Regions from separate parts of the Bradyrhizobium sp. CCBAU 53415 genome, predicted to be linked through region 1. Evidence: predicted binding sites of a transcription regulator. Region 1 holds the regulator's gene; each other region holds the start of a gene.

Region 1 (3,490 bases):
GTCGCGGTCTCGCGCTGGGTGGCGGCTCTGCCGGGCGCAGTCGGCCGCATTCCGGCGTTCGGGATCGCGCCGCTGATCGCGGCGAGCCTCGGGATCATCGTGATGGGTCTGTTGCGCACGCCCTTGCGCTGGTCCGGTGCCCTGGTGCTGCTGGCAGCGATCCTCTGGGGACTGTCGGTGCGGCAGCCCGATATCCTGATTGCCGGGGACGGCGCGAGCGTCGCGGTCCGCGGCGGGGATGGGCGCCTGCATGTGATCCGCGCGAGCAAGGATGGCTTCCTGCTGAGGGAGTGGCTGGCCGCCGATGCCGATCCGCGCGATGCCGGCAACGCCTCGTTGGCGAGCGGTGTGTCATGTGACGAGTCCGGCTGCGTGACGCCGCTCGCGGACGGACGGCTGGTCGCGCTTTCCCTGCGCATCGACGCGCTGATCGATGATTGCAGCCGCGCCGCGCTGGTGGTGACGGCGCGGCCTGCGCCGCCCGATTGCGCGGCGATGGTGGTCGATCGGCCGCGTCTCGCCAGTCAGGGCGCGCTGGCTCTGACGCAGCGCGGTGACGGCTTCTCGGTTCAGGCGGTGAGGGCCAGAGGCACGAGCCGCCCTTGGCTGCCGGCCGGCGCCGGCGAGGGCGATTTCAGCGGCGACCTTGCGCCGAGGGCCGCGGCGCCCCGCAACCGGGACGCAACGCCATCCGAGACCGACTTGCAGGCTGACGATTGAGGACAGGGGGATGGGATTCCGTTGGACGCAAACCATGCCATCTCGCCGGCCTCGGCCGGCGATGGCATTTCAATCCTGGCCCTCGACCGATGAGCCGGGGGCGACGACGTCAGCCGATCGGCAGGCGCGTGATCGTGGGCCGCGTGCCGGCGACGGTCTGCGGCTTGTGCTCACGCTCGCCAACCGGCTGGGTCACCGGCAATTGCAGCACGGTCGCGCGCTGGCCTTCGACCAGCTGTGTCACCAGCACGTATTTGCCGTCGGGGAATTCGATCGCGTCATGATGGCGATCGGGAATGTGCGGATCGACCTTGCCGAACTTGCCGACGCGGGAGTTGACGGTGCGCGTCCAGATCCAGCGGTTGTCGTAACGGACATTGTCGGCGAAAGCGAGCTCCGTTCCCGGCAGCAGGCAGACCGCGACGGACAGATCGGCTTCGGAGGCGAAGCCGCGGGTCGAAGTTCCGCGGAAGGTTGTCGTGACGATCGTCTCGCCGACTTCGGCGGGGCGAGTCGCGACGGCATGCAGGCTGTAGTCACACATCGGGTGCTCCTCATGCGAAGATAGCAACCCGCACCTCCTTTGGAGGCACAGGCCTCTATCAAGGTGAAAGTATACGACGCTCTGCTTGGTTGTAGGCAAATCTGCGGCTGGGCCTCGCAAGCCGCGATCACATTATCTTTCCTGGTTTCGATAGGAACAAAGCTCACTCCTGCGCATTCGACGGCGCATCTCGGCGCCCCGCGGGTGCCGACCGACTCGCTATTGCCAGCTCGATTGCTGAGGCTGCGCGATGCACCGCGCGCGTTGCGGATATGCTCGCTGACCGCCGCTTCATTGCGCACATGGCGGTGTCATTGTGTGGCAACGGCTTGCAGCGCTGATGCTGCGATCAGCGCTGCAACGATTGTCCATGAAGGATCTGGCGCATGGCGCCGGCTCGAACTTTCAGGCCGCGAAGCCATGTTGCTTCGAGCGGCGTGCCGAGGATGCAGCGCCGGAAGAGGGGCCGGATAATCTGAGCAGAACCGGAATGACCATCCAGCCGGAGCGGATACGATCCGCTCCAATCGGTGTCGGGCGGCCGCCGGACCGGTCAGTACTTCCGGTAAAGCCCGATCAGCTTGCCCTGGATCTTCACGCGGTTCGGCGGAAGGATGCGGACCTCATAGGCGGCATTGGCGGGCTCTAGCGCGATCGAGGCGCCGCGGCGGCGGAAGCGCTTGAGCGTGGCCTCCTCGTCGTCGATCAGCGCCACCACGATGTCGCCGGTATCGGCGCTCTCGTTGCGCTGGATCAGCGCCATGTCGCCGTCGAGGATGCCGGCCTCGACCATCGAATCGCCGCGCACTTCGAGCGCGTAGTGCTCGCCCGAGCCGAGCATGTCGGGCGGCACGCTGATGGTGTGGCTGCGGGTCTGCAACGCCTCGATCGGCGTGCCGGCCGCGATGCGGCCCATCACGGGCACCGCGACGGGACGTTCGCCCTCGTCCGCAGGCGGGCTGGAGGTTGCGCGCACCTTGCCGAGATTGCCCTCGATGACGCTCGGCGTGAAGCCGCGGCGATTGCCGGCGGCGGCCTGGAGCTCGGGCAGCTTGATCACCTCGATGGCACGGGCGCGGTTGGGCAGGCGGCGGATGAAGCCGCGCTCCTCGAGCGCAGTGATCAGGCGATGGATGCCCGACTTCGAGCGCAGATCGAGCGCATCCTTCATCTCGTCGAAGGACGGCGGCACGCCGCTTTCCTTCAGACGTTCGCTGATGAACCGCAGAAGCTCGTATTGTTTGCGTGTCAACATCTCGACCAAAGTCCCCCGGTTGATGTCGTTCGATTCCGAGACGATGAAATCAGCGATAAGCCGCTACATCCTCGAAACAAATCATGAACGGACACTATATGTTCGATATGTGTTCCGCAACTGCTTAATTTAGCGTGAACGCGACGAAGTTCGCGGACCGCGTGTGGCCGCGCGACTTAAAGGGGGAGCCGCAGCACCTCGCAAGGCGTGCCGGCCTCGGCCTTCGGCGCGAACGGTGCGCGTACGAGAAGTGCCTGTGCCGCAGCGAGATTCGCAAGCAGAGAGGAGTCCTGATGGCTGACGGGAAGGGCGACGAGCGTGCCGTCGCCGCCTGTCTCGAGGCGCGCACGCAGATAGTCCTCGCGCTGGTCGTTGGCGCCGAGATCGCGGCCCAGCACGGCGCGCTCGCGGTGATGATGAATCACCGAACGGCCCGACAGGGCGCGAATCAGCGGCACCATGAACAGGAAGGCACACACGTATGATGACACGGGATTGCCGGGCAGGCCGATCACGCGCATGGCGCCGAGCCGTCCGTGCATCATCGGCTTGCCGGGCCGGATCGCGATCTTCCAGAACGCCATCGCGATGCCTTCGCCCTCGAGCGCCTGCTGGACCAGATCGTGGTCGCCGACCGACGCACCTCCGGTCGTGATCAGGATGTCGGCGCCGCTGTCGCGGGCGCGGCGGATGCCGGCGGAAGTGGCCTCCAGCGTATCGGCGGCAACGCCGAGGTCGATGGTCTCGGCGCCCTCGCTGCGGGCGAGCGCGTGCAGGGCATAGCCATTGGAATAGACGATCTGGCCGCGGCCGGGCGTGGTGCCCGGCAACACCAGTTCGTCGCCGGTCGCGAGGATCGCGACCTTCGGACGGCGGCAGACGGCGAGCTGCGGGTAATTCATCGCAGCCGCGAGCGCGAGATCGCGCTCGGTGAGACGGGTACCCTTGCGCAGGAGCACGTCGCCTTCAGA
Region 2 (3,490 bases), on a different contig from region 1:
CGATCAGGAGCCCGGCAGAGGTGAGGGCCCCGCCATCGGCTTGCGGCGCGACGCTGAATTCGAGGCGCAGGCATTTGCCCGGCGGTTTTGCTGCAGCTGCGAGCCGGGCGACCGCTTGGGCAAGCGCGTCGGTGGCGCGCCGGTTCTTGGCCGGATACCAAATTACATAGATACCGGTCGGCCATTTCGCGAAGGCCGCCGAGAAGGCTTCGCCGAGCCGCTCGAACTCGTCCTTTGCCTCGAAGGGCGGGTCGATCAGCACGAGGCCGCGCCGCTCCTTCGGCGGCACGAAGGCCGGCAGCGCCACCCAGCCGTCGAGATCGACCACGCGGGCCTGTTCGTCACGGCGCAGCACGTCGATCAGCGCTTTCCACGCCTTCGGTTCGAGCTCGCAGGCGACGAGCCGGTCCTGCGGCCTGAGCAGGCCGCGCGCGATCAGCGGCGAACCCGGATAGGCCTTGAGTTCGCCCCTCGGATTGAAGGCGCGGACGATGTCGAGATAGGGCTTGGTCAGCGCCGCGGTCTCGTTCGACAGGCGCGCCTGCAGCAGCCGCGCAATGCCGGTCAGCCATTCGCCGCCCCGGCGCGCCTCGTCGCTGTCGAGATTGTAGAGGCCGGCGCCGGCATGGGTGTCGATGACGCGGAACGCCGCCGGCTTGTCCTGCAAATATGTGAGGATGCGAGCCAGCACGATGTGCTTGATGACATCGGCGAAGTTGCCGGCGTGGAAGGCGTGGCGGTAGTTCATGGCGGAGAGTTACGACATCGCGAGACGAAAGTAACTGCCGTCGTTCCCGGGCGCGCGAAGCGCGAGCCCGGAATCTCGAGATTTTCAGGTGCGCAATTGCGCACCATAGTTCGGCGCTCGCGCACCGCCCTGGAATGACGACCAGAGTGTTGTGCCTTCAACCTCCCCTGATCGGCGGCATCGTCACTTGCTCGCGGCGGCAGGCGCGGCGCTCGATCTCGTCGCAGGCGCGGAATTGCAGATCCTTGCTGAGGCAGATGCGGACCTCGGAGAGCCGTGTCCGGTTGCAGGTGACCGACACGGCGGCACTGCTGAGACCCGGATTGGCCTTGATGAAGGCCTCCTCGACCTCTGCCGGCGCCACGGTCTTGGCCTGCGACAGATCGAGATATTCGGGCGGGATCTTGATCGCGGCGCGCGCCTTGCGGATCGTCTCGAAATAGCTGCGGCCCTCGAGCCCCGAGCAGGTGCCATGCTTGTCCCACTCGTTGAAGATCAGGCCCGGCGCCGGCATCAGGTCGAGCATCGAGGAGACGATGCCGCGATTCAGCCGCGGTGCCGGCCGCTGGCAGTATTCCGGAAAACCGTTCTCATATTGCGGCCAGAGCCCATGCACCACAAAGGCGTAGGGGCGTCCACCGCACTGGATCTGGGAGCGGCCGCCGCGCTCGGCTGTCTCCTCGCAGAACGAGGGCGACCACGACAGCGACAGCACATAGAAGTCGAACTCGCCCGGCGCGTTCTGCCGCTTGTCCTGGGCCTTGGCGCCGCCGGCGAGCGACGCCACCCCGGCGGCAAGGGTGAGTGAGATCACAAGACGGGAGAACGAACGCAATCTGGAATGAAACATGGCGACGCCCCTCAACTAGACTGTGCAAGCGAGCCTAGCAGGCAACGTGAACATTTCAAGAACAAATTTCGGGCGCCGGTCGTTCGGCCGCTTGATCGGGCCGAACCAGGGCTTTCCAATCAGGGCTCTCCAATCAGGGCTTGGCGGCGCGGCAGGCCGGGTTGTAGGCCCAGTTGCGATCGAGCCCGACCACGCACCATTCGACGCCATCGCCATAGCCGGCGAAGCCAGCATCCTCGGCGATCGAGAAGTGGACTTTGCGCACCTTGCCGTCATTGAGCATGGCGTCGCCGGTGCAATAGCGGCGCGGAATGTTGTCGGACTGCCAGGGCCGGAACGCGACCTCGCGAACGGCGGAGAAGCCGGTGATCTTCAACGAGGAATTCCAGAACGAGCTTTCTTTCTCCCAGAACTGGGTGGCGATCGTCGGCAGTGCCTTGTCGCAATCGACAACATTGCCGTCATAGCGCGGCCCGCTCAGCCAGAAATTCATCTCAAGCGGATTGGCGGCCCTGGCCTCTCCAAGCGACAGCGCCCCGAACATGAGGCCGAGCACGGCGGCAAAGCGAAGCGATTTCGGGGAGGGGGCGCACATGGTCAATCCAGACAGCTAGGTCTTGCGAAGGTCGGACCGTGCCGCGAAGGCCGGAAGAGGTCAAGTGCAACGCGGCAACACTTCGCCGGGAGTTGAGCACGAGGTCGCGGCCGGCGGGGCTTCCGTTCTTTTCACATCCATCTCGGCACCGTAGACTGGAGCCAACCAATTGGAGTGACGGGAATGCGAATCATTGCGGCCGCGGGCCTTCTGGCCCTGGGTATGATGGCGAGCCAGTCGGCGCGCGCCGATATCCTTCCGGTACCGCCGTTCAAGGGCAACGACACCGGCGGCATCATCGCCTATTCGATGGCGTCCCAGGTCGACGCGCGTCAGGTCGCGGTCGATCACTGCGCACGCTATGGCAAGGTCGTGAAGTTTCTTGGAGTGCAGGCCTATGAGGGCGGTTACATCTCGTTCTCCTGCCGCTGGGTGCCCTATGGCGCCGCCGGGCGGCCGCTCCGCACGCTCTACTGAGACGCTGTCGTCACGCCGCGACTCTCGGCCCGGGAGCCTCCCACATGACGCGCAAGCTCGCTTTGCTCGGCTCGACGCTTTGCCTTTCGTTGTCGGCAGGCAGCGCCGGCGCCGACGACCTGCCGGTGCGCAAGGCTGGTCTTTGGGAAATGAAGCTGGTCACATCAGGCTCGCCCATGCCTGAGATGACCATGCAGCACTGCACCGACGAGACCGTCGACAGGGAGATGAGCAACAACGTCTCCCCGATGGCCAAGCAGATCTGCGCCAAGCAGGATATCAAGAAGACCGCGACGGGCTATGTCAGCGACTCCGAGTGCAACGTCGCCGGCGTAAACACGACGTCGCATGCCGAGATATCAGGCGATTTCAACTCGGCCTATACGGTGAAGACCACCTCGCATGCGCAAGGCGGCGTCGCCGGCGCGGCCGGCCGCGATACCACCATGACGCTGCAAGCCAGGTGGTTAGGAGCCTGCAAGCCGGACCAGAAGCCCGGCGACATCGTGATGCCCGGCGGCTTCAAGATGAACATGCGCGACATGGACAAGCTGAAGGCGCTCCTGCCGAAGTAGGCGCGAGAGTTTGTTGCGGTAGATTCCGCTACACTGGAATCCTCACGCTCGCCCTCAATCCACCCATCGGGCTGTCGCCCAGCGTGATGTCGCCGCCGTGGGAGCGGGCGATGTCGCGGGCGATGGCAAGGCCAAGGCCGGTGCCGCCTTCGTCCTGGTTGCGCGCGTTGTCCAGCCGCAGGAACGGCTTGAACACTTCTTCGCGCAAGTGAGCGGGAATGCCCGGGCCGTCGTCGTCGATGGTG
Region 3 (3,490 bases), on a different contig from region 1:
GGGACCGCCGGTCAGGCGCTCGTCGGAGATGATGCGGATGCGCGGATGCAGCGCCTCGTCTGCGGCGGACAGCCGCGCCACGGCATCGCCGGTCCAGCGGATGATGCCTTCGGAGGTCAGCACGAACTGCTCGTCCGGCGCATTGCCGAGCTTCTCGGCGCGCGCGTTGATCTCGCCGGCGAGCACCGCTTGCGCTGCAGCCTGCAAGGCTTTCGCATCGGAGCCGGCTTCCGCCGCATCCGGTGCAAAGGTGAAGCCGTCGAGGCGGCCGATGACATGGCCTTCGACGATGACTTCGCCGGTCTTGCCGATTTCAGTATTCAAGCTCGTGTTCTCCCGCAGGCGGCGCATCAATACACTGGTCCGGCGATCAACGAAACGCTCAGTCAAGCGTTCATGGAGCGCATCCGATAATTTATTTTCGACCTCCCGCGTGATCCCCTGCCAGCGCTCGGGGTCCCTCAGCCAGTCCGGGCGGTTGGCGACGAAGGTCCAGGTGCGGATCTGGGCGATTCGGGCCGACAGCGTGTCGATGTCGCCGTCGATGCGGTCGGCCTGGGTGACCTGGGACTCGAACCAGGCATCCGGGATGCAGCCCTTCCGCATCAGGAAGCCGTACAGCGTCGTCACCAGCTCGGCATGGGCGGCCGGCGACAGCTTTCTGTAGTCCGGGACCTGGCAGGCTTCCCAGAGCCGTTCCACGGCGGCCTTGCCATGCGCGATATCGCGCACCTCGCCGTCGCGGGTGGCGTGGTCGAGCACGCGCATGTCCTCGGCAACAGGCGCGCGCGTCAGCGTCTCGTGGCCGGGGGCGAGGTTCAGCGACACCTGCAGCGCGCCGAGCGAGGAGAAATCCAGCTTCGAATTGCGCCATTGCAGCACCTTCACGGCATCGAAGGTGTGGTTCTGCAGCGCGTTGACCAGCTCGGGCTCGAACGGCGCGCAGCGGCCCGTGGTGCCGAAGGTGCCGTTGCGGGTGGCGCGCCCGGCGCGGCCGGCGATCTGCGCGAATTCCGACGGCGTCAGGCGGCGGAACTGGTAGCCGTCGAACTTGCGGTCGGAGGCGAAGGCGACGTGGTCGACGTCGAGATTGAGGCCCATGCCGACGGCGTCGGTGGCGACGAGATAGTCGACGTCGCCGTTCTGGAACATCGCGACCTGCGCGTTGCGGGTGCGGGGCGAGAGCGATCCCAGCACCACGGCGGCGCCGCCATGCTGGCGGCGGATCAACTCGGCGATGGCGTAGACTTCATCCGCCGAGAACGCGACGATGGCGGTGCGGCGCGGCTGGCGCGTGATCTTGCGGTCGCCGGCGAATTCGAGGCTGGACAGGCGCGGCCGCGTGATCATGGACACGCCCGGCAGTAGCCGCTCGATGATCGGACGCATGGTGGCGGCGCCCAGCAGCAGCGTCTCGTCGCGGCCGCGGCGGTTGAGGATGCGATCGGTGAAGACGTGGCCGCGTTCGAGATCGCTCGCGATCTGGACCTCGTCGACGGCGAGGAAAGAGACGTCGATGTCGCGCGGCATCGCCTCGACGGTCGAGACCCAATAGCGCGGATTCTTCGGCTTGATCTTCTCCTCGCCGGTGACGAGCGCGACGCTGGCGGCGCCCGCCCTGTCGGCGATCTTGTTGTAGACCTCGCGCGCGAGCAGGCGCAGCGGCAGGCCGATCATGCCCGAGGGATGCGCGAGCATCCGCTCGATGGCGAGATGGGTCTTGCCGGTGTTGGTCGGCCCGAGCACCGCGGTGACGCCCGCGCCAGGCACTCGATCGTGAAGGGCGCGCTCGGAAGCGAAGGGGGAGGAGGAAAAGGCCATGTCTGGGCGATTAGGTAGTGGCGATTTGGGCGAATGTCAGTGCTGCAATGGGGCGGGCCGGGGGCTGGCGCCAAATACGCCTACCGCTGTCATCGCCCGGCTCGACCGGGCGATCCAGTATTCCAGAGACGGCAATGATTGAGCCGAGAAGCCGCGGCGTACTGGATGCCCCGGTCAAGCCGGGGCATGACAGTGGAGCATGTGGCGGCCCTCCCCGAACCTTCCGCAACTGTCTCACTTTGCGACGTTTTTCCCGTTCGCTTTAAGCTTCGGAACGACTCTAGAACGAATCGCGGCCGAATCGCTGACTCCCCGTTGAGTCCCGTTCCGTTCACGCAACATGTCGCGGGACTCGTGTTGGCTGCGCACTAGATGGAGGTTCGGGCCGCCGCGCAAGCGGCGTGTGAAGGGCGAATTCCTTAAAGCTGGGGACGGCGCGGAGTCGAATCAGAATCGGAGAGGAGTCAAATGGATTCCCGCCGGGCGAGACCTGGCAAGACAGGCCAGAACAAAAAGTGCGAAAACAACCCCATGCACAGTAGGTAAGTCATTGATTTTGCGAAGATTCCCTTACCCTCCCCTGGAGGGGGAGGGTCGGCGCACAGGGAGCGCAGCGACATGGGCGTCGGGGTGGGGTGATCTCTCCATTCGGGCAGTCTCCGTGCGGAGAGATCACCCCACCCCGCTCGCGCTGCGCGCGATCGACCCACGGGCGAGCTACGCTCGTCCCGGACCCCTCCAGGGGAGGGTAAACGCGGACCGCCGCTACGGCTTTTACTGCGTCTTCGCCACCCTTGGCGGCTGGGCTGTGGTGATGAAGCTCGTCGCTTCCAGCATGGCGGGCCCGAGCGGCGTCGGCACTTTCAGCCAGAACGGGACCAGGATGCGCGTGCCGGCGACGGGGGCGAACGCGATCTCCATGTTGCGCTGGGCGGCGAGGTATTTGATCACGGGACGGTCGGGGATGTAGCCGGCGACAGGCACGAAATAGATCGCGCAGACCACGACCGGGCCACGATAGCCCTTTTCGGCCTTCACGGTCTCCATGCGCTTGAAATCGAGCTTGAGGTCGTAGCGCATGCGGCCGTCGAACACGGGCGCCGAGCTGTGGCAGGCCTCGGGCGAGACAGGATCGCCGGTGCCGGGCACGCGCAGCAGCGAGGCCGTCATCGGGTCCCAGACGCCGCGGCGATGGGCGTCGGTGACGACGATGCGGTCCGGATCGACCGGCGGCTCCGGCAGGATCGCAAAGTCCTTCACATTGCCCTTGTCGAGCGTGATGCGGATCTCTTCGGTCTTCTTCTGGGTGGTGGTGGAGGCCTGGTAGCCGGTCGCCACCAGCGCGCCGCCGACGACGCGCCCCTGGCTGGCGCCGGTGCCGGACCCGCCCGTGAACGATTTCAGCAGCCCCGTGGTGCCGCCCGCGGCCGCCGCCGAAAACACGTCGTCCTGGATGTCGATGTTCCAGCCGCCCTTGCCGACGGGAATGCCGGCGAGCGAAGCCTCATACTGCGCCTCGAGCTTGCCCTGCGCCGCCGCCGGCACCGCGCCCCACGCCAGGCCCCAAGCCAGGGCCAGCGCGCAAATGGCAGCCAGCCAGCGCGCCGGGCGCGGACTGGCCGGGCGCAGGTCTTGCGCAAAATGCGACGTTGCAGGCACGAAACAATCC

Evidence for each region. Region 1 encodes LexA, which represses DNA repair genes until DNA is damaged. Its sites were predicted from a motif close to TGTTCNNNNTGTGTTCNG; they were not measured.
Region 2: the regulator LexA is predicted to act here: its motif matches at 1,645-1,662, upstream of XH87_RS24870 (ribonuclease T2 family protein).
Region 3: the regulator LexA is predicted to act here: its motif matches at 2,092-2,109, upstream of XH87_RS27810 (helicase-related protein).

What each region holds. Positions count from the first base shown of each region.
Region 1 covers NZ_LBJF01000017.1:22,842-26,331, forward strand. The annotation lists gene XH87_RS09855 (ComEC/Rec2 family competence protein) at 1-720, shown strand, start outside; gene XH87_RS09860 (hypothetical protein) at 830-1,264, opposite strand; gene lexA (transcriptional repressor LexA) at 1,818-2,519, opposite strand; gene XH87_RS09870 (molybdopterin molybdotransferase MoeA) at 2,696-3,490, opposite strand, start outside.
Region 2 covers NZ_LBJF01000026.1:174,733-178,222, reverse strand. The annotation lists gene XH87_RS24875 (23S rRNA (adenine(2030)-N(6))-methyltransferase RlmJ) at 1-748, opposite strand, end outside; gene XH87_RS24870 (ribonuclease T2 family protein) at 906-1,598, opposite strand; gene XH87_RS24865 (hypothetical protein) at 1,732-2,193, opposite strand; gene XH87_RS24860 (hypothetical protein) at 2,377-2,670, shown strand; gene XH87_RS24855 (DUF3617 domain-containing protein) at 2,715-3,245, shown strand; gene XH87_RS24850 (ATP-binding protein) at 3,274-3,490, opposite strand, start outside.
Region 3 covers NZ_LBJF01000026.1:773,292-776,781, forward strand. The annotation lists gene XH87_RS27810 (helicase-related protein) at 1-1,821, opposite strand, end outside; gene XH87_RS27815 (DUF3108 domain-containing protein) at 2,596-3,417, opposite strand.